Pontibacter akesuensis: one gene and its partner. The protein of the gene in region 1 interacts with the protein of each later gene in a pairwise test. Links are inferred from orthologs where the notes say so. Each region holds a gene or a part of one and is shown in the gene's direction. Other genes may lie near its edges. The genes, in order: A0W33_RS12370 and topA.

Evidence for each region.
Region 2: the proteins of A0W33_RS12370 (region 1) and topA interact in binary tests that used the Escherichia coli proteins (3 or more experiments, as listed by UniProt). The link is inferred for Pontibacter akesuensis from one-to-one orthologs.

What each region holds. Positions count from the first base shown.
Region 1 is NZ_CP014766.1:2,897,932-2,901,047, reverse strand. The notes cover bases 6-2,800. They hold A0W33_RS12370 (IMPACT family protein), read left to right. Parts: upstream 6-991; coding sequence 992-1,609; downstream 1,610-2,800. Other genes in these bases: corA (magnesium/cobalt transporter CorA), read left to right, coding at 1,677-2,800; A0W33_RS12375 (sugar 3,4-ketoisomerase), read right to left, coding at 470-883; A0W33_RS12380 (DegT/DnrJ/EryC1/StrS family aminotransferase), read right to left, coding at 6-191. Also shown: more of A0W33_RS12380, read right to left, coding at 1-5; more of corA, read left to right, coding at 2,801-2,807; A0W33_RS12360 (hypothetical protein), read right to left, coding at 2,849-3,116.
Region 2 is NZ_CP014766.1:4,121,846-4,125,293, reverse strand. The notes cover bases 234-3,360. They hold topA (type I DNA topoisomerase), read left to right. Parts: upstream 234-629; coding sequence 630-3,092; downstream 3,093-3,360. Other genes in these bases: A0W33_RS17440 (Y-family DNA polymerase), read right to left, coding at 3,162-3,360; A0W33_RS17450 (SixA phosphatase family protein), read right to left, coding at 234-474. Also shown: more of A0W33_RS17450, read right to left, coding at 1-233; more of A0W33_RS17440, read right to left, coding at 3,361-3,448. UniProt on the Escherichia coli protein: Releases the supercoiling and torsional tension of DNA, which is introduced during the DNA replication and transcription, by transiently cleaving and rejoining one strand of the DNA duplex.

The sequences.
Region 1 (3,116 bases):
GCATCGTAGCCGTTGCCCACGCCAATGGCGTTTCCGGCTCCCAGAAATGCGGCAAACTCTGTTTCAAAAGCCTGCACCTGTGGCCCCAGCACATACTGCTTTCCCGCTACAGCATCCAGTAGCGCCTGCTGCACCTGCGCCTCCAAACCCCTCGGGAAGTCTCTAAACTGAAAGTATGGAATCGGCTGCATGGGCTAAATCAAACAAATATTGAAGTATGGATTAGACAAAGGAGGAAAGACGTAAGGCATCAGGCCACAGGCCGTGCAGCTTATACTTACCCCAAGTTGCGCTATATGATACTAATTGGTTTCTGATAACTGGAAACCCACCCCTAACCCCTCCCAAGAGTGGAGTCCCACATAAACGGGAAATAATTCCCCTCCCCGGAGGGGTTAGGGGTGGGTTATGTTTCAACGGCGTAAGCAAATCGCAACTTAAGTTACTTATACTTTCTTAACATTATACTTTACAGCGCCCCGTGTGTCGTCAGTTTCTTAAAGTAAGCATAATCGCGGATGTAGTCTTTCTTGCTATAGTCGGTGGAGGTGAGGCAAAGGGCCGTGGCTCCCTCCGAGAAGCGCAACTCTACCCAGCACATGGCCGGCACGTACAGCCCCTGCTGCGGATGCGTCAGCTCAAACTCCTGCCGCGCATGGCCCGTGTCGATCAGCACTTTTATACTTCCGGTCAGGGCAACCAGCACCTCCTCGGTAGCCATGTTGGCGTGGTGGCCGCGGGTTGTCTCCGGGGGCGTTCCCTGCGTCCAGAACACCCGCTTTATCACGAAGGGAATGTTATCGGCCAACTGGGTGCTGGTGATATAGCCGCTCTCCGGGCTACCCACGTGGTCGAAGGAAAGCAAGTATGGTGTGGCTGGCAAAGGTCAGGCTGTTGGTATACCCGCAAAAGTAAACCATTTTAGAGAGATACGATAATTTTTACCCTTGCAAGGCTTTGGCTAACTTGCAGGTTGCCAGCAGCAGCAACCATGGAAGACACCTACAGAACCATAGAAGCGCCCTCAGAGGGTTTGTACAAAGAAAAAGGAAGTAAATTCATTGCCCTCGCTTTCCCCGTTTATTCTGAGGAGGACGTGAAGGACACGCTCGCCGAGCTTCGGAAAAAGTACTACGACGCCCGCCACCACTGCTATGCCTACATCCTGGGGGCCGACCAAACCCGCTATCGCGCCAATGACGACGGCGAACCCAACCACTCGGCCGGCGATCCCATACTTGGGCAGATGCGCTCTGCTGGGCTTAGCAATGTGCTGATCGTGGTGGTGCGTTACTTTGGAGGCACGAAACTTGGTGTCAGCGGCCTGATCAATGCCTATAAAGTGGCCGCTGCGGAAGCCATCGCTCAGGCCACTATTCTTGAAAAACACGAAACAACGCTGCTGCAGGCGCATTACGACTACCCGCAAATGAACGACGTGATGAGCCTGGTGAAGGAGTATGACCTGACGGTGAGGGAGCAGCGGTTTATGCTGGATTGCCGCCTCACCCTGGAAGTACGGAAGAGCCTGCAGGAGGAAATCACACAAAAACTAGAAGAGATGGAAGGCGTTAAAGTCGAAGAACTAGCCGACTCCCCCACTACCTGATGCCTGCTTCAACTTTATAGCTTTCTAACCTGAACTCTTTAACTTTACTTTTTCCTATACTCCCCTGATGGCCAAACGCAAGCACAACCGCTCCCGAGACAAGATCCTGCAACGCAAAGCCGGCGTAAAACCGGGCTCCCTGTTTATTCCGTTTGAGGCTTTTGCGCCGCGCTTTTTCCTGATGTCGTTTAGCGAGGACTTTTTTGAGGAGCTGGAGGTAAAGACTTACCCGGAGCTGGTGCAACGCGTTACTTCCAGACCGGATGCGCGGCATTGGATTGATATTCGCGGCTACCGGGATGAGAAGATGCTGGAACAGTTGGCCGTGGATTTTAACCTGCACCCCTTGCAGATGGAAGACGTGGTAAACGACTACCAGCGCCCCAAGGTAGAGCAGTTCGATAAAAACCGCCTGTTCATCATCTCGCGCATGCTCCGCTGGTCCACCGAAAACAAGACGCTGGAAGATGTGCAGCTCTCGCTCTTCACAGGACCCAACTATGTGCTTAGCCTGCAAAGCGATTACGAGGATTGCCTCGACCCGTTGCGTGAGCGCATCCGCGTGGGCAAAGGCGTGATCCGGAAGCGGCCAACCATCTACATGGCCTATGCCATGATGGACGTGGTGCTGGATTACTATTTCCCGGTAATTGCCGACATGGGCGATTATATCGAAGACATGGAGCAGCAGGTGCTGTTGCAGCCATCGCGCAACAACCTGGCGCTCATCCTGGACCTGAAAAGCGAGCTGGTAAAACTCCGCCGCATTGTGTGGCCAGAGCGCGATAAAATGACCGAGCTGCTGCGCATGGACGAGGAGGTAATTCACGAGAGCCTCAAAGCCTACTTCCGCGACGCCTATGACCATACCATCCAGCTCATCGACCTGATAGACAACCACAAGGAAATGGCCTCCAGCTTGGTGGACCTGCACATGTCTACGGTGAGCAACCGCATGAACGAGATCATGAAAGTGCTCACCATTATCTCCAGCATCTTTATTCCGCTAAGCTTTATTGTGGGCTTGTATGGGATGAACTTCTCACGCGAGGACCCTGAGACAGGCCGCGTATTGCCCTACAACATGCCAGAGCTGTATGAGCCGTATGCCTACCCGATTTTAGTCAGTTTAATGGGACTCCTGATCGTTTCTCAACTGATTTTCTTTTACCGCAAGGGCTGGTTCAGGAGTTTTTAGAGTGATGTTATACTTGCCGTGCGGCAGAATAAAGCTGCTCCTTACTCGCCTACCGTGAACTCCAGTTTCATTAGCTCGTTTCGGTGTACTCGGTAGAGGGTGTAGCTGTTGCTGGTTTCGTTGAAGTAGATGGTTACCGGCTGGTAATTCTCCAGCGTACGATTACCGATGAGGTTGCCTTTCATATCGTAGAGATACGTTTTCTGAGGCCCGCGCTCAGTAATGGCCACAATCCTATTGTCTCCCCCGAAGTTAAAGTACTGCACAATTTTAGAGGCTGAGGTAACGTAGCGCTTCTCGAACAGCTCA
Region 2 (3,448 bases), 1.2 Mb from region 1 along the record:
AGTAAGCAACATGCCGGTGGTGGCATGGATATCCTGCCACTGCTCCAGTTCCAGCGCTACGGCCAGCACATCGGCCGTGTCGAGGTAACCAAGCTGCTGCTGCTCGGTAAGTTCGCGGGCAAGGCGCGTGATGCCGGGGTTGTGCGCTACCAGTAGTACCTGCTTCACATGGTCGGGCAGTTCGCCCAGGCACTTCAGCAGCTGCGATTTGCGGCCGTTGTAAAGGTCTGGCAGGTAACTGATGCGGTCTTTGTCGAAGTACAGGCGGCCGGCAATGATTTGCGCCGTGGTATTGGCTCTTGTAGCCGGACTGGCAAGTATGGCATCGGCTTTGCTAAACTTTTCGCGGAGCCAGGCACCCGCGGCACGGGCCTGCTGCTGCCCGTGGGGCGTAAGCTCCCGTTCAAAGTCGGGCTGTAGTGGATAAGGGTCTTCTGTTTCGGCGTGGCGGCAGAGTAGTACAATTCTTTGCATATAAAATCTTAAGCTGACCGTGTGGTGTTAGGAGCGTTTTTGTGTTACGGAATTATGGATTTAAACCTATCTTATACGGATGGGGTTGTAATTGTTGAAAAAAAAACTTGAACTTTGGGGCAAACCCCGGCCCCACTCGCCTCTAATTTCATAGGATGATAAAAAACTTAGTCATAGTAGAGTCGCCTGCAAAGGCAAAAACGATAGAAGGATACTTAGGAAAAGACTTTATTGTAAAGTCCAGCTTCGGGCATGTGCGCGACTTGCCTAAAGATAATAACGCCATCGACATACCGAATGGCTTTAAACCAACTTATGTTATTTCCAGCGATAAAAAGGACGTGGTGGCGCAGCTGCGCAAGCTGGCCAAGGAGGCCGAGATGGTGTGGCTCGCATCGGACGACGACCGTGAGGGAGAAGCCATTTCCTGGCACCTGAGCGAAGCCCTGAACCTGAACGATGCCAAAACACGCCGCATCGTTTTCCGCGAGATCACCAAGAGCGCTATTCTTAATGCCATCAGCACCCCGCGTGGCATTGACATGGACCTGGTGAACGCGCAGCAGGCACGTCGCATACTTGACCGACTGGTGGGCTTTGAGCTGTCGCCGGTGCTCTGGAAAAAGATTAAAACAGGCCTTTCGGCCGGACGCGTGCAGTCGGTGGCGGTGCGCCTGGTGGTGGAGCGCGAGCGCGAGATAGAGCGGTTCAACGCCGAGTCTTCGTTCCGGATTACCGCTGCCTTTGATGTGCAGGGACGTACGCTGGAGGCCGAGTTGCCACAGAAATTCAAGACTGAGGAAGAAGCACAGGCCTTTCTGCAAAATTGCGTGGGCGCTGAGTATAAAATAGAGAACCTGGAGAAAAAGCCGCTCAAGCGCAGCCCTGCTCCGCCGTTCACCACCTCTACCCTGCAGCAGGAAGCCAGCCGCAAGCTATACTTTTCGGTGGCCCAAACCATGACGGTGGCACAGCGCCTGTACGAGGCGGGTAAGATCTCCTACATGCGTACCGACTCCCTAAACCTGTCTGATGAGGCGATACAGGGGGCTACGCGCGAAATCACCCGTGCCTTTGGAGAGGATTTCGTGAAAACACGCCGCTTTAAAACCAAGTCTGCCGGTGCGCAGGAAGCACACGAAGCCATTCGCCCGACTGATTTCTCCCTGATGACGGGCAGCAGCGACCGCAACGAGCAGCGCCTGTACGAGCTGATCTGGAAACGCGCCATTGCCTCCCAGATGGCAGACGCCGAGATCGAGAAAACCACTGTTACCATCGGCATCTCTACCCAGCCGGCGCAAAAACTGCAGGCCACAGGCGAGGTGATCAAGTTTGAGGGCTTCCTGAAAGTATACATTGAGTCGAAAGACGACGACGAGGATGGAGCCGACGACGAAGTGAAGGGTATGCTGCCGCCGCTAAGCATCGGCCAAAGTATAAACCTGCGCCAGATGCTGGCCACCCAGCGCTACTCCCGCCCTGCCGCCCGCTACACCGAAGCAAGTTTGGTGAAGAAGCTGGAGGAACTCGGGATCGGACGCCCGTCTACCTATGCGCCTACCATCTCGACAGTGCAAAAGCGCGGGTACGTAGAAAAGGACAGTCGCGAAGGCAAAGAACGTAATTTCCGGGTGCTGACGCTGAAAAGCGATGATATCTCCTCCCAAACCAAAACCGAGATCACGGGCGCAGAGAAAAACAAGCTCTTCCCGACGGATACGGCCATGGTGGTGAACGACTTCTTGATTGAGCACTTCCCGAACGTAATTGATTACTCCTTCACGGCACGCGTGGAAGCTGAGTTCGATGAGATCGCGCACGGCACCAAAGAGTGGGAAACGATGCTGGACCAGTTCTACCAGAAGTTCCACAAGCGCATCGAGTCAAGCGAGAGCATTAACCGGGCGGATGTATCGGGTGCGAGAGAATTGGGTAAAGACCCCGTATCAGGCAAAACCATACTTGCCAAGCTCGGCCGTTTCGGCCCTTATGTGCAGCTGGGTGAGGAGAACGAGGAAACGGGTGAAAAACCAGTATACGCCAGCCTGCGCAAAGGCCAGTTCATCGAGAGCCTGGCGCTGGAGGATGCGCTGGAACTGTTTAAGCTGCCACGCATTGTAGGCGTGTTTGAAGACAAAGAGATGAAAGCTGCCATCGGTCGCTTTGGTCCTTACATCAGCCATAACAGCAAGTTTTATTCGCTCCCGAAAACGCTGGACCCGCTGAAGGTGACGGCCGAGGAAGCGGTAGCCCTGATAGAGGCCAAGCGCAAAGCCGACGCCGAAAAGCTGATCAAGTCGTTCCCGGAAAACCCGGACATCCAGGTGCTGAACGGGCGCTACGGTCCTTACATTGTGGCAGGCAAAAAGAACGTGAAGATTCCGAAGGACAAGGAGCCGAGCGAACTGACGCTGGAGGAGTGCGTGGCACTTGCCGACGCCACTCCGGAGAAAAAAGGCCGCGGCGGCTTCAAGAAAAAAGGCACTGACGCCGATAAGCCAGCCGCTGAAAAGAAAAAGGCAGCCCCCAAAGCGAAGGCTAAAGCCGCTACCACTAAAAAGCCTGCTGCCAAAAAGCCGGCAGCTAAAAAAGCACCGGCCAAAAAGAAGGTATAAAACTCACAAAGCTATACTTGTAGTTTAATTAATAAGCACAAAAAGCCACTCCAGTACAGGGTGGCTTTTTTATTTTCTGATAACCAGCAGTTCTTCCACAGCTGTAGTATAGCAGCTCGAAATGTGGTCCTTCCTGAGCATCCAGGGCGCTTTCTGCTGCTCCTCTTTATGCCTGTTGCTTTCGTCTATTGCCCCCTGCACGGCATACTTCAAACTGTGGTGCCCAAAGCGCTGCCGCAGGGTATCGAGCGTGTGCATGAGCTTGGTTTGCTTTTCGTCGTTCTGGTGGCTGAACAGATCCAGCTGCACCTCAGATGCCGGTACCAGGTCGTTTAGGATGATGCCGACTTTAACAT